Regions from separate parts of the Metabacillus indicus genome, predicted to be linked through region 1. Evidence: predicted binding sites of a transcription regulator. Region 1 holds the regulator's gene; each other region holds the start of a gene.
What was found. Region 1 encodes Rex, which represses fermentation and respiration genes when NADH is low (regulators of the CRP and FNR family bind a similar motif). Its sites were predicted from a motif close to TTGTGAAATATTTCACAA; they were not measured.
Positions count from the first base shown of each region.

Region 2: a site for Rex is predicted at 2,196-2,213, ahead of ACK1LH_RS18520 (L-lactate dehydrogenase). Genes of this name have one in related genera too.
Region 3: a site for Rex is predicted at 3,522-3,539, ahead of yumC (ferredoxin--NADP reductase 2). Genes of this name have one in related genera too.
Region 4: a site for Rex is predicted at 2,922-2,939, ahead of ACK1LH_RS10105 (cytochrome ubiquinol oxidase subunit I). Genes of this name have one in related genera too.

Region 1 covers NZ_CP176757.1:243,682-249,257, forward strand. Annotated here, with positions in the region: gene ACK1LH_RS01455 (ABC-F family ATP-binding cassette domain-containing protein) at 44-1,960, opposite strand; gene moaC (cyclic pyranopterin monophosphate synthase MoaC) at 2,114-2,629, shown strand; gene ACK1LH_RS01465 (redox-sensing transcriptional repressor Rex) at 2,626-3,267, shown strand; gene ACK1LH_RS01470 (twin-arginine translocase TatA/TatE family subunit) at 3,285-3,464, shown strand; gene tatC (twin-arginine translocase subunit TatC) at 3,483-4,232, shown strand; gene ACK1LH_RS01480 (YdiK family protein) at 4,245-4,445, opposite strand; gene ACK1LH_RS01485 (CPBP family intramembrane glutamic endopeptidase) at 4,448-5,182, opposite strand; gene groES (co-chaperone GroES) at 5,462-5,576, shown strand, end outside.
Region 2 covers NZ_CP176757.1:3,621,225-3,626,800, reverse strand. Annotated here, with positions in the region: gene ACK1LH_RS18525 (heavy metal translocating P-type ATPase) at 1-587, shown strand, start outside; gene ACK1LH_RS18520 (L-lactate dehydrogenase) at 1,208-2,173, opposite strand; gene ACK1LH_RS18515 (ammonium transporter) at 2,415-3,680, shown strand; gene ACK1LH_RS18510 (DUF294 nucleotidyltransferase-like domain-containing protein) at 3,705-4,685, shown strand; gene ACK1LH_RS18505 (exonuclease domain-containing protein) at 4,682-5,413, shown strand.
Region 3 covers NZ_CP176757.1:3,428,975-3,434,550, forward strand. Annotated here, with positions in the region: gene ACK1LH_RS17575 (3D domain-containing protein) at 115-789, opposite strand; gene ACK1LH_RS17580 (YuiB family protein) at 936-1,226, opposite strand; gene ACK1LH_RS17585 (YuiA family protein) at 1,318-1,446, opposite strand; partial or broken gene ACK1LH_RS17590 (NUDIX domain-containing protein) at 1,742-2,090, opposite strand; gene ACK1LH_RS17595 (NAD(P)/FAD-dependent oxidoreductase) at 2,196-3,419, opposite strand; gene yumC (ferredoxin--NADP reductase 2) at 3,805-4,800, shown strand; gene ACK1LH_RS17605 (hypothetical protein) at 5,058-5,576, opposite strand, start outside.
Region 4 covers NZ_CP176757.1:2,012,971-2,018,546, reverse strand. Annotated here, with positions in the region: gene cydD (thiol reductant ABC exporter subunit CydD) at 1-319, opposite strand, end outside; gene cydS (cytochrome bd oxidase small subunit CydS) at 370-474, opposite strand; gene ACK1LH_RS10110 (cytochrome d ubiquinol oxidase subunit II) at 485-1,498, opposite strand; gene ACK1LH_RS10105 (cytochrome ubiquinol oxidase subunit I) at 1,510-2,841, opposite strand; gene ACK1LH_RS10100 (alanine/glycine:cation symporter family protein) at 3,203-4,612, opposite strand; gene ACK1LH_RS10095 (hypothetical protein) at 4,796-5,104, shown strand; gene parC (DNA topoisomerase IV subunit A) at 5,295-5,576, opposite strand, start outside.

The DNA of each region.
Region 1 (5,576 bases):
CAGCACCGGTTATGGCGCTGAGTTTTTTTATCCACAATTTTTTTTAATCTTCCTGCAGCTGCTCCCAGTCATTCATCAGCTGTTCAAGCTCTTCCTGCAGGACTTCGTTTTCCTGATTAATCTCCTGAACCCTTGTGTGGTCCTGATAAATCTCAGGATCGCAGAGGAGCTGTTCATTTTCTTCTACTTTTTCCTCAATAGCTGAAATGCGCTCTTCCACTTCCTGAAGCTTGCGCTGCTTTTGCCGCACTTGTTTTTTCAGTTCTTTTTCCTGTTCATAGGAGAGCTTATTTCCGTTTTCTTTCTCTTTCACTTCAGGGGCAGCATCCAAAGCAGCAAGCTCGAGCTGCTCTGCTTTTTTATGTTGATAGTAATCGTAATCTCCGAGGTATTCAGTTACACCGCCCGGCGAAAGCTCGTATACCTTTGTCGCGATTCTGTTGATGAAATACCGGTCATGGGAAACAAACAGAATCGTCCCCGGGTAATCAATCAGTGCATTTTCAAGCACTTCCTTGCTGTCCAGATCAAGATGGTTTGTCGGCTCATCCAGAATGAGCAGATTGGCTTTTTGCAGCATCAGCTTTGCAAGGGCAAGCCGTGCCTTTTGTCCGCCGCTTAAGGTTGATACATTTTTCAGGACATCGTCACCGGAAAAAAGGAAGTTTCCGAGTACAGTGCGGATTTCCTTTTCGGTAAGCATCGGGTAGTCATCCCATAATTCATCAAGCACCCGTTTATTGGACGTCAAATTCGCCTGCTCCTGATCGTAATAGCCAATCTTGACGCCGGACCCAAGCTGAAATGAACCCTTTAGTGGAGAGAGTCTTTCAATGATCGTTTTCAAAAGTGTCGACTTCCCGACTCCGTTCGGTCCGACGAGCGCGATGCTGTCACCTCGTGAAACGGAAAAAGAGACATTTGAAATAATCGGATTCGTTCCATCATAGGAAACGGCGATATCATTCGCTTTTAAAACATCATTTCCGCTCTGACGCTCGATATCAAATTTAAAGTGGGCAGACTTCTCATCCCCAAGGGGCCTGTCCATCAGATCCATGCGCTGCAGTTTTTTCTGACGGCTTTGCGCGCGCTTGGTGGTTGACGCTCTAGCCATGTTCCGCTGGATAAAATCCTTCAGCTTCGCCACTTCATCCTGCTGTTTTTCAAATAATTTCAGCTCGCGTTCATAGTTTTCAGCGGCCTGCTCGAGGTAGCGGCTGTAGTTGCCGATGTACTTTCTGCTTGCGTGTCTTGAAATCTCGTACACCTGGTTAACTACCTTATCAAGGAAATACCGGTCATGGGAGACGATCAAAAGAGCACCGCTGTATCCCTGCAGGTATTGCTCAAGCCAGGAAAGTGTAGCGATATCCAGGTGGTTTGTCGGTTCATCCAGCACGAGCAGATCAGGACTTGTCAAAAGAAGCTTACCGAGGGCAAGCCGTGTTTTCTGGCCTCCGCTCAAACGCTGAATCGGTGTTGAGATGTCAAAGTCAGCGAACCCGAGTCCGTGAAGAACAGAACGGATGTCTGCTTCATACTGATAGCCGCCTTTTTCTTTAAATTCAACCTGCAGACGGTCGTATTCATTCAGCAGCTGCTGAAATTCCCGTTCTGAAGGGTCTGTTTCGGCCATTTTCATCTCCAGGCTGCGCATCGTTTTTTCCATGTCCTTCAGCGACTGGAAAACGGAGTTCATTTCATCCCAGATGGAAAGCTCGGATTCGAGGCCGGTGTCCTGTGCAAGGTAGCCGATCCTCATATCTTTCGGCTTGATGATCTCTCCTGATTCATAGGAAAGCTGTCCTGCGATAATCTTCAGGAGCGTTGATTTTCCGGCACCGTTTCGGCCCACGAGTGCAATCTTGTCCCGCGTTTGTACTTCAAGTTTAATGTTCGATAATATAAGATCAGCAGCAAAATATTTTGTCAGCTGGTTAATTTGCAGCAAAATCATGTCTTTTCACCTCAGGCTATGATAGTTTAAGTGTAGCTTATCCGAGGGGCACCCGCAATGATTGGGACTTCTGGAAGCGTGTATTTGTCACAATAAGTAAAAAGACAGATTTATAAAAATAGTGTATAGTCTAGGTATGAGGGGCGTAAAAAGATGTCAAATTTTACTCATTTTAACCAGCAGGGCAGAGCCAGGATGGTTGATATATCAGAAAAAAATGATTCAGTCCGCACAGCCGAAGCCATTTCAAGCGTCATCATGAGCCCGGACGTGCATGATAAAATCGTGCATCAGCAGCTTGAAAAAGGCGACGTTCTTGCTGTTGCGCAGGTAGCAGGCATCATGGCTGCCAAAAACACATGGAACATCATTCCGATGTGCCACCCGATTCCGCTTAAAGGGATTGATATCTCATTTGACTGGGAAAAAGACGATGGACAAGTCCGCCTGGTCATACACGCTGCAGTCAAAACAAAAGGAAGTACAGGTGTTGAAATGGAAGCGCTAACTTCCGCTTCCGTCTGTGCACTGACGGTTTATGATATGTGCAAGGCTTTAGACAAGGGCCTTGTTATTGGTCCAACGTACTTATCTCAAAAGACCGGCGGGAAAAATGGGGATTACAAGAGAGATAAATCTGCATCTTTGAATGTGGGGGTTAGAACGTGAACAACATCGAGCAATCAAAAATTCCGCAGGCGACTGCTAAACGCCTGCCTTTATACTACCGTTTTTTAAAAAACCTGCATGCTTCAGGGAAGCAGCGGGTGTCATCGGCTGAGCTGAGCGATGCCGTGAAGGTCGATTCCGCAACAATCCGCAGAGACTTCTCCTACTTTGGGGCTCTCGGGAAAAAAGGATACGGCTATAACGTCAATTACCTGCTGTCCTTTTTCAGGAAGACGCTTGACCAGGACGAGGTCACAAAGGTTACGCTGATTGGAGTGGGAAACCTCGGTACAGCTTTCCTTCATTATAACTTCACGAAAAACAACAATACGCTGATCTCACTTGCATTTGATGTGGATGAGAACAAAATCGGCACCGAAATCGGCGATGTGCCGATCTATCATCTTGATAACATGGAAGAGCACCTGCCTGAGGATGTGACCGTTGCGATTCTGACCGTCCCTGCCCAGGCTGCCCAGGCGATTACAGACAGACTGATTGCAAAGGGCATTAAAGGTATCTTGAACTTCACGCCGGCAAGGCTGAATGTGCCGGAGGAAATCAGAATCCACCATATCGATCTTGCTGTCGAGCTGCAGTCGCTCGTCTACTTTTTGAAACATTACCCGAACGCATAAAGAAAGAGGTGAAAACTATGCCAAACCTTGGATTTGGAAGTCTGCTGCTGATCGTTTTTGCTGCTTTATTGATCTTCGGCCCAAAAAAGCTCCCTGAACTCGGAAAAGCGGTAGGAAATTCTCTGCGCGAGTTCAAGTCAGCCACAAAAGGCCTTGCTGATGACGATGATGAAGATAAAAAGAAGGAAGAGAAGTAAGATAGGATGAAAGCAGTTATGAAACAAAACGACATGTCGGTCGTCGATCACATTGCAGAGCTCAGAAAACGGATCATCATCACCGTCTTTTTCCTGTTTCTCGCTGTGATTGCCGGCTTCTTACTCGCAAAGCCGATTATTATATATCTGCAGCATACGACAGAAGCAGAGAATCTGACGCTAAATTCATTCCGCATGACAGACCCGATCATGGTCTATATGCAGTTTACCTTTATCATTGCCTTTATCCTGACGTCGCCGGTCATTCTCTATCAGCTTTGGGCCTTTGTCAGCCCGGGGCTCTATGAAAAAGAACGCCGCGTTACGCTCAGCTATATCCCGATCAGCATCGGGCTGTTTTTGGCCGGACTGAGCTTCTCGTATTTCCTGCTGTTTCCGTTCGTAGTGGATTTTATGGAGCGGCTCTCAAATGACCTTGATATTAACCAGGTCATCGGGATCAATGAATATTTTCAGTTTCTCATACAGCTGACCATTCCGTTTGGGCTGCTGTTTCAGCTGCCGGTTGTCATCATGTTTTTGACAAGGCTCGGGATTGTCACGCCGATGTTCCTGTCAAAGGTGAGGAAATACGCATACTTTGTTCTGCTTGTGATCGCAGCGCTCATCACACCTCCGGAGATTGTCTCGCATCTCATGGTGTCTGTGCCGCTTTTCATTTTGTATGAAGTCAGTATTTTCGTCTCAAGATTTGCCTACCGGAAAGCACAAAAAACACAGTTTGAGGAAGAAAATAAAGAAGGGTAATCCGCTGCCGGATTACCCTTTTTTCTTCGTTTTCACTTTATACGAAAGAGTGAACATTCGGAATGCCACTCCAAGGTCAAACGTTGCAATCAGCATCAGCAGGATGGTCGGAAAAGACCAGAGCCCGTTTTCCGAGCTGTTCACCGCAAGATAGGTAAACAGGATGCCCATTGCCAAGTAGAAAATTCCCATCGATACCGGGCTTGTTCTCATTCTTACATGCCTCCAAAGATAAATTGCATTTGTTCCGCCTTTTTCATCATTTCTTCAAGCTGTTCGCGGTTCGACTGCAGCAGCACGACCAGTGTATTCATCGCGACATGCGCAAAAATCGGAACGAGCAGGCGCTTTGTCCGGATATACAGGAAGGCAAACACAAAACCCATCGATCCGTACAGCAGCAGATGCTGCGGCTCACCGTGCACAAGCGCAAAAACGATTGAACTGATCAAAGCCGACAGAAAGAAATTCATGCGCTGATAGAGAGCGCCAAACAGAATCTTTCTGAAAATGATTTCCTCAAGGATCGGTCCAATAATGGATGTCACTAGTATTAGAAGAGGCGTAACCTTTAATACTTCCATGATAATCTGTGTATTTTCTGATTCTCCCTGAATTCCGAGCACTCTTGTTTCAATGCTCGCTGCGAGAACCTGCACAGTCAGCGCCAAGAATACCCCGGCCACTGCCCAGAGGATGGACACACTTACCGGAGCCGCGTCACCTCTTAATTCCTTGTTGTCTCTGAAGTGGGTGCGCATGAAAAACAGGACGAGGACAAATGCAGCCGCAAAGCTGAAAACGGTCCAGTATCCGGATGCCATAATCTGAGCCATTCTCATGGATTCGCCTTCGCCTACACCAAGCTTAAGGAGCAGCGGGATGCCAAGAATGCCTGAAAACTGCATGACGATGTATGTCAAAATGATTAGCCAGTATTCTTTCTTCAATCGAATGACTCCTTTTTTCGCCGATTATCGGTCATATGTTTATGTGTCAACTAGGCATTATTGTACCATAAACAGGGCAGCATGTAGGAGGATAACGCCTTTATGGTATGCCTCAGAGCGGTGAAACATGTAATTGATGACGATTTCAATTTTTTTTGACTTATCACTTGAATTTGAGTGAGAGATTCTATAATATAATACTTGTGTTAGCACTCAAGACATCTGAGTGCTAATAAATAAGAAAATTTAAATCAATGAAATTTGAGGAGGTTGTTTCACTTGTTAAAGCCATTAGGTGATCGTGTCGTAATTGAGCTTGTACAATCTGAAGAAAAGACTGCCAGCGGAATCGTATTGCCGGACAGCGCGAAAGAAAAGCCGCAAGAGGGCAAAG
Region 2 (5,576 bases), 770 kb from region 1:
CAGATAAAGGGCCGCTTGCTCTTTTAGCTGCAGCGGATGAGGTGCGGGACAGCAGCATCCGGGTGATCGATCAGCTGAAGGAGCTTGGGATCAGCAAGACTGTGATGCTTACGGGAGACCATGCAGCAACTGCTGAAGCGGTGGGCAGGCAGCTCGGCGTTTCGGACATAAAAGCGGACCTTCTTCCGGAAGATAAATTAACAGCCGTTAAAGATGTGCAGCAGACCTATGGCAAGACCGCTATGGTCGGTGACGGAGTAAACGATGCTCCGGCTCTTGCATCAGCTTCTGTAGGAATAGCCATGGGCGGAGCCGGAACCGATACGGCGCTTGAAACAGCGGACGTAGCGCTGATGGGTGATGATTTGAAGAAGCTGCCGTTTGCCATTGACTTAAGCCGCAGAACCCTTGTCATCATCAAGCAGAACATCGCGTTTGCACTCGGACTTAAGCTCATCGCGCTGCTTCTTGTCATTCCCGGCTGGCTGACCCTCTGGATCGCCATTTTCGCAGATATGGGAGCAACCCTGCTTGTGACAGCCAACGGATTGCGTCTGTTAAGAGTAAAAGAAAAAAGAGACAGCTAGAATGGGAGAACGCGGACCTTGCGGGGTTCGTGTTTTTTTGAATGGAATAAGTGCTTTTGGGGAATTTATGACCTTTCAGAGGTCTTTATCATGTATGAAGGTCACAATCTGTTGCCTATATGACGCTTAAGATATTTTTGCCGTAGCTGAAAGTCACAATCCAAGCCTCTTATGACCCTTCAGCCGTTTCCGCCGCAGCTGAAGGTAACAAATGACATTTCAGGATTTTCTGCTGCAGCTGAAGGTAACAATCGAAGCCTCTTATGACCCTTCAGACAATTCTCCCGCAGCTAAAGGTAACAATCCAAGCCCCTAATGACCCTTCATGCCTTTCCGCCGCAGCCGAAGGTAACAATCCAAGCCTCTTATGACCTTTCAGACAATTCCGCCGCAGCTGAAGGTAACAATCCAAGCCCCTAATGACCCTTCATGCCTTTCCGCCGCAGCTAAAGGTAACAATCGAAGCCTCTTATGACCCTTCATGCCTTTCCGCCGCAGCTAAAGGTAACAATCGAAGCCTCTTATGACTCTTCCATCCATCTGCTAAAAAGCACATTTTCCAACTCAAAACACTCCGGCTTCCCATAAACCGGAGTGCTGCAGTCTTACTCTCTTTTTCCTTAAGCCGGTGCATCTCCCGGCCAAAACGGTGCCAGGATCTCTTTCAGCACCCCTGCACTGCGGCGGAACTTGCTTTGTTCGTCTTCGCTTAAGTCAAGCTCAACGATTTCCCTGATGCCGTCGCGGTTAATAACGGCGGGTACGCCGATGTACACATCAGATTCGCCGTATTGTCCGTCAAGACGCGCAGAAACGGTGAGCACACAATTTTCGTTATGAAAGATGGCTCTTGTGATGCGGACAAGGCCCATGGCAATGCCGTAATAGGTTGCGCCTTTTCTCTCGATAATCTGATAGGCTGCGTCGCGTACATTTTTAAAGATCTCATCCAGGTCTTCTTTTTTATAGGTGCTGTTCCGTTCAATCATTTTCATAACAGGTATGCCTCCGACGTCCGCAGTGCTGTACACCGGCAGCTCGCTGTCTCCGTGCTCGCCTATGATGTATGCATGGACGTTGTTCGGCGCAATTTTAAAGTAATCTCCAAGCAGGTAGCGGAAGCGGGATGTGTCCAGAATGGTTCCTGAACCAATCACTTTCTCCTGTGGCAGTCCGCTGTATTTCCATGTGGCATACGTGAGAATATCGACGGGATTTGTTGCAACGAGAAAGATGCCGTCAAATCCTGATTGCATGACACTCTCGGTAATTTCTTTGAAAATCTTCAGGTTTTTTGAAACAAGATCAAGGCGTGTTTCGCCTTTCTTCTGATTGGCGCCTGCACAAATAACAACAAGGTCTGCGTGTTTGCAATCTTCATAGTCTCCGAGCCTGATGGCAGTCGGATTCGGAGCAAAGACTTTTCCATGATTCAGATCCATGACATCTCCAAGGGCTTTTTCGGCATTCGCGTCAATAAGAATCAGTTCATCTGCTATTCCCTGATTCATAAGAGCAAACGCATAGCTTGATCCTACAAATCCGGTTCCAACAAGCACTACACGGTTTATTTTTTCCTGTGCCACAGTGCAACACCCTCCCATTATTATGTGAAAAACTTCACAATATAATTTTACCTTAAAAAGGAAAAAATGTCCATTCCTGTTTAGAAAAAATAGGCAGATTCATCAATGTTAGGATTTATGACATGATTTACAGAAAACTGGTTGACAACATTCAATATTCAGATAGAATATAGAATAATAGTTTAATGTTATGTTTTATAACATGTAATGTAAGATAAAGATCATCAAGGAGGACATTCAATTGGATTCGGTGTATTTATTAAACAGTTTATGGGTGGTGCTGGGTGCCATTCTTGTCATACTTATGCAAGGCGGGTTTATTCTGCTTGAAGCAGGCTCGACCAGGATGAAAAATGCAGGGCATATTGCAGGGAAAACGATCTTTACGTTTGGTCTTGCATCGCTTATTTTCTGGGCGGTTGGATTCGGTTTTATTTTCGGTGACAACAGCAATTTCTTTGTTGGACTTTCTCATTTTTTCTATTCTGGATACGAGCTTGAGGGGATGAATTTATCTTCATCTGTTTTCTTTCTTTTTCAGCTTGCATTCGCAGGGATTGCGATCACCATTGCTCTTGGCGGATTTGCTGAGCGCGCGAAGCTTTCAGTTTATCTTGTGTTCACGGTTTTGTTTTCGGCGCTTGTGTATCCTGTAGTCGCTCACTGGATTTGGGGAGGCGGATGGCTTGCAGAGCACGGCAAGCAGGATTTTGCCGGTTCGACAGTTGTTCATTTAACAGGTGCTATGGCTGCTTTAGCTGCTACAATTCTGTTAAAACCCCGTATCGGAAAATTTAATCAGGACGGCTCTGCCAACAGTATTTTCGGCCACAACCAGGTCTTTACGGCTCTTGGTGTGCTCGTACTGTGGATTGGCTGGTTCGGCTTTAATGCCGCTAGTACGCTCGGAGTGGAAGATGGCTTTTTCGGCTATGTAGCCCTGAATACGAACCTTGCGGCTGCTGCCGGCGCGGTTGCTGCTCTGCTTGTTTCATGGGCGGTTCTCGGGAAATCAGATGTCCCGACGATGCTGAACGGGGCACTTGCCGGCCTTGTCGCGATTACCGCATCATGTGCATTTGTTGAAACGTGGGCAGCTGTTCTAATCGGATTTGTTGCCGGAATCCTAGTTTTCTATAGTGTGAGATTTTTTGAAAAGAAAAGAATAGACGATCCGATCTTTGCTTTATCCGTTCACGGGGCAGCGGGTGTTTGGGGAACCATTTCAACCGGATTTTTTGCAGCGCCTGAACTTGCAACAGTAGGAAAGCCGGGACTTTTTTACGGCGGCGGTTTTGAACAGCTTGGCGTTCAGGTCATGGGCGTCGGGGTATCAGGTGCATATGCCTTCATCGTTTCGTTTGTCATTCTTTACGCAGCAAAAAAGCTGATGGGCGGTCTGCGTGTGACAGAGGAAGAAGAAATTATGGGTCTTGATATGAGTGAGCATGGAAGTTACGGCTATCCTGAAGTATTCTTATCAAAAGAGGATAAGATCAGCTCGTAATGGAGCGAAAGGGACGTGCGGTTCATGGGAGATAGCTACGGGTCAATCAAGGAGTGGAGAGAGAAGGAGATTCAGAATCATATGTCTGATGCGCATTCGCTGAATGTGTTTCATGACCGGGTCATGCGGACGGTTTTCGAACGGTCTCTGCAGATTGTGAAGGAGGAGAAAGGGGATCCTCCTTCGCCCTATGCATGGTTTGTCATGGGGAGTGCAGGGAGATTTGAGCAGGGGGCCGTAAGCGATCAGGATCATGGAATGGTGTATGAAAAAAGTGGTGCAGCTGAAGAGGAATACTTTCTGGCTCTCGGAAAAGAACTATCGGACGGACTTCATGCTGCAGGCTACCCTTATTGCGAAGGGAAAGTGATGAGCTCAAATCCTTTATGGTGCAAGTCAGCAGAAGGATATGAAGGACAGCTCGACAAATGGATGGAAGATGTCAGCTTTGAATCGATGAGATACCTGCAGATCTTCATTGATGCAAGAACCATGGCGGGGGATGATAAGCTGCTTGTCCGTTTAAAGCGGAGGGTGGACAATCATCAAAAGAAAACGCCAAAGCTTCTGCAAAGGTTTTTGGATACCATCATGCACATCAAACCGTCTGTCGGACCGCTCGGACAGATTTTTACAGAAAGCAGCGGCCATTATCAGGGGTGCTTGAACATTAAACAGGCGGCATTTCTTCCATATGTCAATGCGGTCAGAATTCTTGCCATTAAAGAAGGGATTATGGAATCCTCCACCCTTGAGCGGATAAACAGCCTTTCCCGGCAGGGTGAATATAAAAATGAACTTGAAATCTATAAAGACAGTTTTCTGAGATTGCTTCAGTTCAGGATGTCGAATTTAAAGAGAATTAAAGAGTATGATGATGTGCATTATCTGCCTGTACAGGACCTTACCCGTGCGGAAAAGAAAGAGCTGAAAACGATTCTGAAGAACGGGAAGAAACTGCATCACTACGTTCAAGTGATCATTGAAAAGGGTGTTCATTCATGAAATCCAATCCGTTTATTCATTTTATCAGGGAAGTGCACGGCAAGTTTCAGACGAGTGTTTTCGGAACGGCACAGGGCGGGCAAAATTCCCAGCAGATTGCCTTTTTGAGGCAGCTCCAGCGGGAAATGAAGGCGGAGGAAGTGATGTCTGTTCCTTTAGAAGAGTTTTCCGCTGTCGTGTTTGATATTGAAACGACAGGCTTTTTTCCTGAACAGGGAAATGAAATCATTTCAATTGGTGCGGTGAAAGTGAAGGGAAGCGAGATGCTCGAAGACGAGCGGTTTTATACACTTGTCCGGCATGAAAACGGCCTTCCTGATGAAATCAGCACGCTGACGGGAATTACAGAAGCGGAATTGGAACGGGCACCGGCCCTTGAGGAAGCGCTCATTCAATTTTTTAAATTTGTGAAAGGGGATACGCTTGTAGCGCATCACTCAGCTCATGAAAAAAAGTTCATGCAGCACGCAAGCTGGAAGCATTTCCGGGCACCCTTCAAGCACCGGATCGTCGATACTTCCTTTCTTCAGCGGATTGCTGAACCCCACACGGATTTTGTCAGACTCGAAGACTTGTGCGAACACCGGTCTATTCCTGTCACTGACCGGCACCATGCCCTTGGAGATGCCGTCATGACAGCCAAACTCTGGTGCGGGTACATTGAAGATGTGAAAAAAGAGGGCTGCAGAAACCTTCGGGATATTTATGAACGGATCGCTGCGGGTTAAAAGCATTGCCATTTGACTTGGCAGTGTTTTTTTTTTTGATTCAATTCATGAATTTTGCTACTTCTATGAACAACTTAAATGCACCAGTGAACTGTAGCGGAAGGCACTTGACTCCTTGTCCAGCTGCAGCGCTCAGGCTCCTCTGTCAGAACAAAATCCCCCA
Region 3 (5,576 bases), 960 kb from region 1:
ATTTAACCCTTCAACATAATAAAAACTCCGTGAAGGGTCATAGAGGCACATGATTTAACCCTTCGGCACAAAAAGAATGGCTGAAGGGTCATAAGAGAACATGGTTCCCAGTCTCTAACTCTTTGTTTTAGGCTTCATGTATTTTTGACGGAACGCCTGCATGGATCTGTTTTCGTTAAGCTCCGTCAGCTGTTTTTCAGTTAACCGTCCGTTTCCTTTTTGGACGATGTATATGTCTAATGTCTTTTTGCCCCAGTGCTCATAGACTTCGTCTACCGTGTCGTAGTAGAGGTCAAGCTCATTTCCCTTGATGGCGCCGCCTTTGTCCGCTACGACTCCGAAGCCGTAGTCTGGTATAAAAAGAATGGTGCCGATCGGAAAGACGTTAAGGTCAGCTGCAATTGTAGAATATAAATCTCTTTTCACTTTTACGCCGGAATAAGTGATGCCGTATTCCGGATGTTCGGGATGTTTACCTGTTGATTCGAAGCCTGCGGTGTATCCGGTAGCTGTGACTTCTTTTTTGGGATAGTGCGCCATTTGATCTTCAAGCGATTCTGATGTTTCAACGGCGGCTGAAATCGCAAGTGCCGTTTCTTTGATTTTTAATGACTTGAATGTAAGTCCTGATTTTTTATAGGGGTGATTTTCAACCTTTAATCTACCTTCTGCTAATCCGGTCCAGCCCGTTATATCTTTCGCTTCTGCACCTGAAAAAGCCTTGAACGTCGTGCCAAGCGCAAGCAGCAGCATAATAGCCATCAGCAGGCGCCTTATCACTTTTTTCATTTAGTGTTTCACTCCTCTCACTCTCATAATCGTTTCCAATCAGGAAGCGAAATATTCAGAATGAAGAGGAATCCAATTTCTTCTAGCTCCTAAATAACAGAGTGTAAACATACTAAAAAGACCTGCACGCATCGCACAGATCAGGACTAAAACATTTGATATCCTCTTTTTCGGAGCATGTTAATGACGATTCCGGACACGATGGCTCCTGCAAGACCGCTGGCTAATATCAGGATATCTGCAAGGGCCAATGACGCAAAACGCTGTCCAAGCGAAGATATAGATGAACCGGGAGCTGTGAAGTAGGCCGTAAATTTAACTGAATCTACGATAAAGATGCAGACAATCGGATAAATAATAGCCATGATCCATGACATTCTGAGAAGCATGTTCAGCAAGAAACCGATTCCAAAAAACAAAACAAAAAATAAAAGCATTGAAATAATTAATACAGGCAAAAACAAGTTATCCCCTCCAGTACACCTCTTTTAGTGTACTGAACAAGGGATAACCCGTCAATCTTAAAATCTATGCTGATTTCTTCCCTGTTCCGTTGCAGCAGTCACACGTTTCGGAACCTCCAAGAAGCAGCTGGAAATACCCTTTACCCGAACAATAAGGACACTCTTTCTTTTCGATAACAGATCCATTGATCATCTATATTTCCCTCCCGGTAAAAATCTCTTTTTAGATATTGAAGATACTATATCAGGTTCTTTGTAAAGGATAAAGGAAGAAAATCTGACGAGATTCCCGATGTAAGCGAATACATCAACTTCTTTCTCTCGTTTTCTTAATTTTTCTTATTATTTTGAAAATTATAAAAATAAACGGTAAGCTGTGTATCCAAACTGATTTCCGGGATTCGCCCCGTCCACTTTGTTCAGCATTTTATCAAACGTTTCATCTGCGAATGATTTAAGGAGCAAAGACGAATCAATATGCTCCCTTAATAGATCGGGGTGCATAAAGGCTGCTTCAAACAGTTCATTTTCCTGGACGGTGATGTCAGAAGAGATGGCCTTTAATCTGAAAATAATCATGTTGTCGCTGATTTTATCATGGATGACACCTGACCTGATCCCAATCACGCCAAGAACGGCCGTTTCTATCCCTGTCTCTTCTAGGATTTCCCTTGAAACAGCTTCATCCACTGTTTCTCCCTCGTTTACAAAGCCTGCAGGAAAAGACCATTTGCCCTTTAAACCTCCATAACGCTTTTTTACGACAAGCCATTCACCATTCTCATTTTCAACAAGGCCTGAAACGGCAATCCAGACATTTCCCCGTTTGGTTGACATTTAAAAACTCCCCTTCCTTTTGAAAATTCTTTATGTAAAAATCAATTTTCGCGCATAAAAAAAAGACAAAAGCATATAGCTCTTGTCTTTAGTTTAATCGATTTCTTAGAAAAACTTAAATTTTCCTTTTTTCACTACAAGACCTGCTCCGCCAACCATTAGAAGAGCACGGTTATCAATCATTTTCTTCATGAATGAAGCTTTTGTACCCATTACTTTTTTGCCGAATACCATGCCTACTGCATCGTCTTCGCCAAGAGAAGCTACTGTACCTTTGATATCAGGCTTGAATTCTTCCATCTCGCCCTGGTCGCGGACTGCAACTGAAATGTTCTTAGCCGCTGTAATACCTTGCTGCATAGCAATTTGAGCTGTCGGAGGGTATGGACGGTTGATTTCTTCGTTGATCACAAGAGAGCAGTCCCCGATGATATAGACATCATCATGGCCTGGAGCTCTAAGGTAAGAGTCAACTTTTACGCGGCCGCGCATGTTTTCAAATCCAGCTTCTTCTACGATGCTGTTTCCGCGTACGCCTGCTGCCCAAACAACTGTGTCAGCTTTGATTTCTTCCATTACATCGTCTTTTGCAACGATAATGCCGTCTTCAACACATTCTTTAATCGCAGTGCCGATTTTAAATTCAACACCTTTGCGCTCAAGATGGTTTACAGCATACTCGACAAGCTCAGGATCAAATCCAGGAAGAGCTGTTGGAGCAGCCTCTACGCAGATGATGCGCACTTTCTTATGATCAACATCGTACTCGCGGCAAAGCTCAGGAACACGGTTTGCAAGCTCGCCAAGGAACTCGATGCCAGTGAAGCCTGCTCCGCCGACAACAATCGTAAGACGCTGGTCGCGTTTTACTTCTTCTGTATTGTAAGTAGCAAATTGATATTCGATGTGCTCGCGCAATTGACGTGCAGCATTAATATTTGTGATGCCGAATGCATATTCTTTAAGACCTTTGATTCCAAATGTTTCAGGGTGTGAACCAAGAGAAATAACAAGATAGTCATACTCAAGCTCACCATTTGAAAGGACAATTTTCTTCTCATCTTTGTTGATCGATACTACTGTATCTTTCACAAATTTCACGCGGCTGTTATCGATGACATCTTTCACTTGGTATCTTGCTTTGTCATGATGCAGCGTACCAGCTGATGCCTCGTGAAGCCATGTTGTTTCATAATGATAATCGTTTTTGTTCACCAGTGTAAGATCTGCTTCATTTACACCGATCATTTTTTGAAGACGCGTAACTGCCATTAATCCGCCGTAACCTGCACCTAGTACTACTATTTTGGGCTTTCTCAACCGAATCACATCCACCTTTTTTGATTTTTTTGCTGTGAAGGATAGAATAATGTCTATATTCCTTATCTTCCTCCGCTTTACAGCTTTTTATTTTGTTTTCCGCAAAAAAGTTTGTGAAAATGTTCACTTAACTTTTCAGAAAGAAGCAAATAATTAAATATGATAGAAATAATGCCTATATTCCATAATAGCACCTGTACTGATTTTTTCAAGACCAAATTAAAGGATTAAAAACGTTAAGAATTTTACAAAAATAAAAACATTCTCTATAATAATCATAATCAAACAGTGAATGACTCTTTCGCACTGCAGACGGCTGCCGGCTGAAATGACGAACGAGTGACAATATGTTAACATTAAGAATCATTATCAATTACAATTGGGGGTTATCTTTGTGAAGGAAGACACAAAAGTATACGACATCACGATTATCGGGGGCGGACCGGTAGGATTGTTCACTGCATTCTACGGCGGCATGCGCCAGGCATCAGTTAAAATTATTGAGAGCTTACCGCAGCTTGGAGGACAGCTTTCTGCCCTTTATCCTGAAAAATACATATATGATGTAGCGGGATTCCCAAAAGTCCGCGCTCAGGAACTTGTCAACAATCTAAAAGAACAAATGGCTCAATTTGAACCAACGATTTGTCTTGAACAGGCAGTTGCCGATGTTGAAAAACAGGCAGACGGTGTTTTCAAACTGACAACCGATCAAGAAGTTCATTATTCTAAAACCATCATCATCACTGCCGGAAACGGTGCTTTCCAGCCGCGTAAAATCGAGCTTGAAGAAGCGGCTTCGTTTGAAAAATCAAACCTTCACTATTTCATCGATGACCTGAATCAGTTTGCAGGACAGCGCGTACTCGTATGCGGAGGCGGAGACTCAGCAGTTGACTGGTCACTGATGCTTGAACCGATTGCAGAAAAAGTGACCCTTGTCCACAGACGAGATAAATTCCGCGCCCACGAGCACAGTGTAGAAAATCTAAACAACTCGAAAGTTCAAATCCTGACTCCTTTCATTCCAACTGAACTGACAGGAACAGACAAGATTGAACAGGTTGTTTTAGAAGAAGTAAAAGGCGACCGCAAAGAAGTCTTGGACGTTGATGCTGTCATCGTAAACTTCGGATTTGTTTCCTCTCTTGGACCAATTAAAAACTGGGGACTTGAAATCGAAAAGAACTCCATCCTCGTAAACAGCAAAATGGAGACAAATGTTGAAGGCATTTATGCTGCAGGAGATATCTGCACATACGAAGGAAAAGTCAAGCTGATTGCAAGCGGATTTGGAGAAGCTCCAACTGCCGTCAACAATGCAAAAGCCTATATGGATCCAAAAGCAAGAGTGCAGCCGCTTCACAGCACAAGCTTGTTTGAAAAATAAGTGAAACAATGAAGAATGCAGAGAAATTGTTTATGTCTCTGCATTCTTTTTTTATTTGCGTTAATTTTTTTGATTTCATCCAGAAAAAACGATCAATTCTGCTGCCTGGAAAGTTCGTTTTTCTGCTAATCCTTCTTTTCACTTCCAAGATTGCCCTTTTTACAACCAACTTTTCCCGCTTTACTGCCAACTCTTTCTGAATTTACTGCCAACTCTTCCTTTTTAACAACCAACCACTTCATTTTTCTCTATATAAATCACTGCCAGTATTGGCTGTAGGGGTTATAAAAATACGGCTGCGGCTGCTGATAACGCTGGCCGTCAAACTGCATCATGCCCTGATCTGATCCGGGCATCTGGCCAAACGGACTTCCCTGGCCTCCCTGCATGCCTCCGCCCTGGCCCATTCCAGGCATTTGGCCGAACGGACTCTGCTGACCTCCCTGCATGCCACCGCCCTGACCCATTCCAGGCATCTGACCAGGCGATCCACCTTGACCTCCCTGCATGCCACCGCCCTGACCCATTCCAGGCATTTGGCCGAACGGACTCTGTTGGCCTCCTTGGCCTCCTCCGCCCTGACCCATTCCAGGCATCTGACCAGGCGATCCACCTTGACCGCCTTGTGAGCCACCGTTCTGACCCATTCCAGGCATCTCGCCAAATGGGCTCTGTCCGCCTCCGGAACCGCCATTTTGGCCTCCTGTTCCGCCGTTCTGGCCGCCTTGGCCGCCTGAACCGCCGTTTTGACCGCCACCAGAACCGCCGTTTTGACC
Region 4 (5,576 bases), 1.8 Mb from region 1:
CGCCCGAAGAGCTCAAAACAGATTCTTTGGACATCTTTTGGAGAAGCAATGACCGAACATCCTTCTTAACAGCTGCCGCTAATGAAACCCCGGTTTTGTTGCCGAAATACATAAATCCTGCTCTGCATAGAGACACGGCGAGCAAAATAAATAGATCAGGAACAACTTCCCGGAACGGCGCATCGTTTAAAAAGACGGCGTCTGTCACACTGACGAACAGCCACGCCTGTGCAATAATGGCTGCACCTGTTAATGCAGCATGCACCCGGAGTAGCCAGATATGTTTTTTATGGTTTGAAGTTAAATGTTTCAGCTGCATGACACGGACTCCTTTATGCGTCTTAAGCCTGTTATTAGCCTTTGCACATTTTATTTTTCATAGGGCTCTTTTGCGTAAGCACCCCAGACAAATAATCCTGTAACGGTCACTGCGACAATTAGAACCGGTGCCACCATGATCAAAAATGTCTGCATGGTATCCCTCCTATTTTTTGCCTTTCACATAATCGTTATCAAAAAGGAACAGCCTCATCAGCAAGTATAAAGACGGTACTAAAAGCATCAATCCTGCGATAAAAGCAAGGATAAGCGCCAGTGCCATCGTGTCGTTTGTAAAGCTTGTGTAGATCGTGACGTACGGATAAAGCACATACGGCAAATGGGATGCCCCGTACCCGTAAAATGCCGCCGCAAACTGCAGCATGACCAAGATGAACGAAACGCCCAAACGCTTCTTTTTCCAGATCAGATACACGGCACCAGCAAAAAATAAAAGGGATAATCCGAAGAGCCAGGACATATCCAGCATCCGCTGAAAATGATCCGGATTATGCTCTCTTAGGGACACAAATACAAGCAAGCTTGCAAGAATAGTCGGGCCGCTCCAGAACAGCGCATATTTGCGCAGAAGGCTGAAGGCACTGCTGTCTCCCGCTTTATGAGAATAAAACGTCAGAAAGCTTGCAGAGATATACAGCACGCTTACAATCGCCAGAAAGACTACGGCCCACGCATACGTGCTCGTAAAGAGCTCTGCATAATTCAGCTGCACCTCATCCCCGCTGACGTCAATAAAGCCGCCTTCAGACAGTGTAAGCACAACAGATAGTGATGCCGGAATCAGCAGGCCTGTCGCGCCATATAAAAACTGATACCAGAGATTTTCTCGGTTTCCGTAGTGATGAAACGCATAATACGAACCGCGCAGTGCAATCAGAATGATGGCAATGCTCCCTGGCACAAGTAAGGCTGTACCGTAGTAGAAGGCAAGCGACGGGAAAAATCCGACCAGTCCGATGTAGAAGAAAATCAGAAATACATTCGTCACTTCCCAGACCGGAGACAAATACCGGTTAATCACTTTTTTTACAATCGGCCCCCGTCCTGTCAGTGCAGAATAGTAATTAAAAAAGCCTGCACCAAAATCAATGGACGCGACAATAAGGTAACCGTACAAAAATGTCCAGAGCACGGTAATTCCAATCAGTTCATAATCCATCTTGTCCTCTCCTATTTCATTCCTAATTTTTCAAGCTCGCGTTCAGCAGGATTTGCTTTAAATGTGCGGCGAAGCACAGCTGCTGCCGAGACAGCAAGCACCGCGTACAGGGCGATGAACAAATACAGCATGATATCAACATAGCCTGACGTTGTCGCACCTTCCGCCGTTGTCATGTAGCCTCTTAGGATCCACGGCTGTCTACCTTCTTCCGTAAAGAACCATCCCGCTTCGATCGCAAGCATGGCAAGAGGACCAGTGCTGACAATCAGCCATAAAAGGACCCGGTTCAGCTCATTTGACTTCTTCCGCCACTTCATGACCATGAACACGAAGGATACAAGCGCCAAAAACATGCCGATTCCGACCATCAGATCAAAGAAATAATGGACGACAAACGGAGGCCATTCTTCTTCCGGAAACTCTTCAAGTCCCGTAACCTCTGCATCAGGCGTTCCGTGGGCAAGAATGCTCAAAGCATACGGAATCTCAAGTGCATATTTGACCTCGTTGTTTTCATCGAGTATTCCTCCGAGAATTAAAGAAGCTTCCTCCGCTGTTTCAAAATGCCATTCAGCAGCAGCCAGTTTTTCCGGCTGGTATTCTGCTAAATATTTTCCTGATAAGTCACCAATGACGGCCGTACTTATTGCACAGACAAAAGCTACAGTCATGGAGAGACTTAGTGCTTTTTTGTAATACACATGCTCTCTGCCCCTGAGAATCATAAATGCGGCAATCGCTGCCAGCACGCAGGCAGATGTTAAATAAGCCGAAGACAGCACATGCGCCATTTTTGTCGGCGTTGCAGGGTTAAACATCGCAAGCAAAGGATTAACGCCTTTCAGAACTCCGTTTTCCATCGTAAATCCTAGCGGAGCGTTCATAAAGGCATTTACTGTTGTGATAAAGAAACCGGAAAGCGTCGCTCCGAGAGCCACCGGGATCAGCAGCAGCAAATGGTAGATTTTCTTTTTGAAGCGGTCCCATGTATAAAGGTAGATGCCAAGAAAAATAGCTTCAAAGAAAAAAGCGAAGGTTTCCAAAAACAGCGGCAGACTGATTGTCTGACCGGCAACCTGCATAAAATTCGGCCACAGCAGACTTAGCTGAAGGGCTATTGCCGTTCCTGTTACAACCCCTACAGCAACTGTGATGATGTAGCCCCTCGCCCATCTTCTTGCAAGCAGATGATAATGGCCATCGTTCCTTCTGATGCCGATCCACTCTGCAAGAGCAATGAGCAGCGGCACACCGACTCCAAGTGTGGAAAAAATCGTGTGAAATGCAAGTGTCAATCCTGTCAAAATTCTGCTGTATAATACCGGATCATACTCAAACAATCTTCCTTCCCCCTTACATCACGCAATGTATAGCAGTTTACCCATTCTTTTCCTCTAATCAGGATAATCAAAACAAATGTTTGTGAATGTTTTCACATACAAGATTGGAATGAACTGCTTCTATTGATTAGTTTAGCCCAAATTCATCCGCAGGACGATAGAAATCATGAAATCGATAAAGTTTGTTCACATTTTCACAAACTCTTCGCCATTTACACAGCAGGACATTTGACAAAGCCCCTTATTCCTTCTAAATAAAAATTGGCTTGCTCTTAGTCTGCAGGCCTACTCTTTTCAAAAGAAAAAGCACACCGTTCAAAAACTGAAAGGTGTGCTTTTTCTTATGTTTCTTATTCAGGGGTTAAACCTCATCGTCTTCCCAGCATTCTGTATGTTTTAGCCCTTTAATGGAGCTTGCTTTAAATACAGGATTTTTGCCTTCTTTTCGCTGACGGCTGTAATCTTTCAGGACAGCGAAAGCAATTTTTGAAAGGATGGCAATGGCGATCAGGTTCGTAACTGCCATAAGACCCATAAACAGGTCAGCCATATCCCAGATTAGCTGGAAGCCTGATACAGAACCGAAAATAACCATACCGACTACAGCTAAACGGTAGATAAAAAGAACCGTCTTGCTTCCGTTAAGAAACTCAATATTTGTTTCCCCGTAGTAGTAATTTCCGATAACCGAACTGAATGCGAACAGCAGAATTGCTACAGCAAGGAACGTACCTGCCCAGTCTCCTATATGTGACTGAAGGGCTGCCTGCGTGATCTGTATTCCATCAAGCGAAGAATCCGGAGTCGTGTCAAACAGCAGGATCAGGAACGCTGTCGTGCTGCAAATGATAATCGTGTCGAAGAAGACACCGAGAGTCTGAATGAAGCCTTGTTTAACAGGATGCGAAACGTTTGCCGTAGCGGCAGCATTCGGTGCACTACCCATACCCGCTTCATTCGAGAACAGTCCTCTCTTAATGCCATTCTCAACAGCAGCTCCAATACCGCCGCCGACTGCCTGCTCAAATCCGAATGCGTTGGCAAAAATAACACCAATAACTGCCGGCACCTCAGTAATGTTCATAATCACAACAACAAGCGCAACGCCTATGTAAATAAGGGCCATGACAGGTACTATAATTTGAGTAGCAGCGGCTATCCGCTTAAGTCCTCCAAAAATAATGATGGCCGTGAAGACCGCAAGGATGATAGCCATGACGGTTTTATCAATTTGAAAGGCACTGTCAAATGCAAGAGCGATTGTATTGGCCTGAACAGCATTGAAAATCAGACCAAAGCATAATGTAATTAAAACGGCAAAAAAGATGCCCATCCATCTGGCGTTCAGCGCTTTTTCCATATAGTAAGCGGGTCCGCCGCGGAACTGATCTCCGTCTTTTACTTTATATACCTGAGCGAGAGTGCTTTCTACAAAGCTTGAAGCCATTCCGACCAGCGCAATCAGCCACATCCAGAAAACCGCTCCCGGTCCTCCGACGGCAATGGCAATAGCTACTCCAGCTAAGTTACCGGTGCCAACCCTTGACGCTGCACTGATAAAGAATGCCTGCAGAGATGAAATGCCTCTTTTTCCTTCTTTGGATACCATTGCAGGTTCCTTTAAAAGCCTGAACATTTCACCAAAGTAGCGGAACTGGACAAATCCTGATCGGACTGTGAAATACAAACCAAGTCCTACAAGCATATAGATCAGCAAGTATGACCACAAAATTGTATTCCCGCCGGAAATTATTCCATTTAAAAAATCCATATAAAACCTCCGAAGTAAAGAATTTTCTGAATTAATGTCAGGTTTTCTAACATTCCAAAGATAAAGTATATCAGAAATTGTCGATTTGCACAGTAAAAACGAAAAAAGTTTCCACTGTTCGAATCCGCTATAATGCGTTATGATTATGTATATTCGATTGCACGACTTAAAAGGAGGAATGTTATGAGACACACGATGTTTCTATTTCTCATTGCCCTTCTCCTGACCGGGGTTTCGCCGCATGTGCAGCATCATCCCGTAAAGACGCCGGCTTTTGACGTTGAAGAACATGTTCAGCTGTTTTCAGCGGATAAAGCTGAATACGAGAAAATGCCTTTCAGCATGGACCAAAGCGAGTCAAGCTTGGTACCTGTATTTTTAGCGGCCGCGGTGATTGCTGCTTTGTCAGCTTCAGCAGGCCTGTTAAAGAAATTTCTGCTGTCTGTTTTTTACCAGTCCTCCTATTATGGCCATACATCGCTAAGACCCTAGAATCTTTAAAAAAGGAGGGAATTGCGATGTTTTGGATGAGACTTATTATGGTGACTGGTTTTTCATTAACAGCCTTCAGTCTATTTTTGTATCAGGGAATTGAGATTATGCACGCGTTTACTGAATACTTCTCTAAAAATAAATAAGACGCAAAAAAGACATCCCTTTTATTTTAGGGATGTCTTTTCATTTATTGGGTGACCGGCACCCAGACTTCTTTAACTGACCCTGAGTCTCCTTCATCGATAAAGAAGGATCCGTTGCTGTATCTGTCATTTGCGCGCAGCTGTGCTGCGTGAACTTCTTCTGTATGCCCTTTTTCTGTCTTCAGCATCAGTTTGCTGGACGGATCGACAAGGTGCATGCCAACGACTCTGTGAGGATTGTTCTTCAGCTCTCTCAGCATGATTAATCCGCGCTTGGCTCTTGAAGTCTTTTCAAATTCTTTAAGCGACATTTTCTTTGCAGCGCC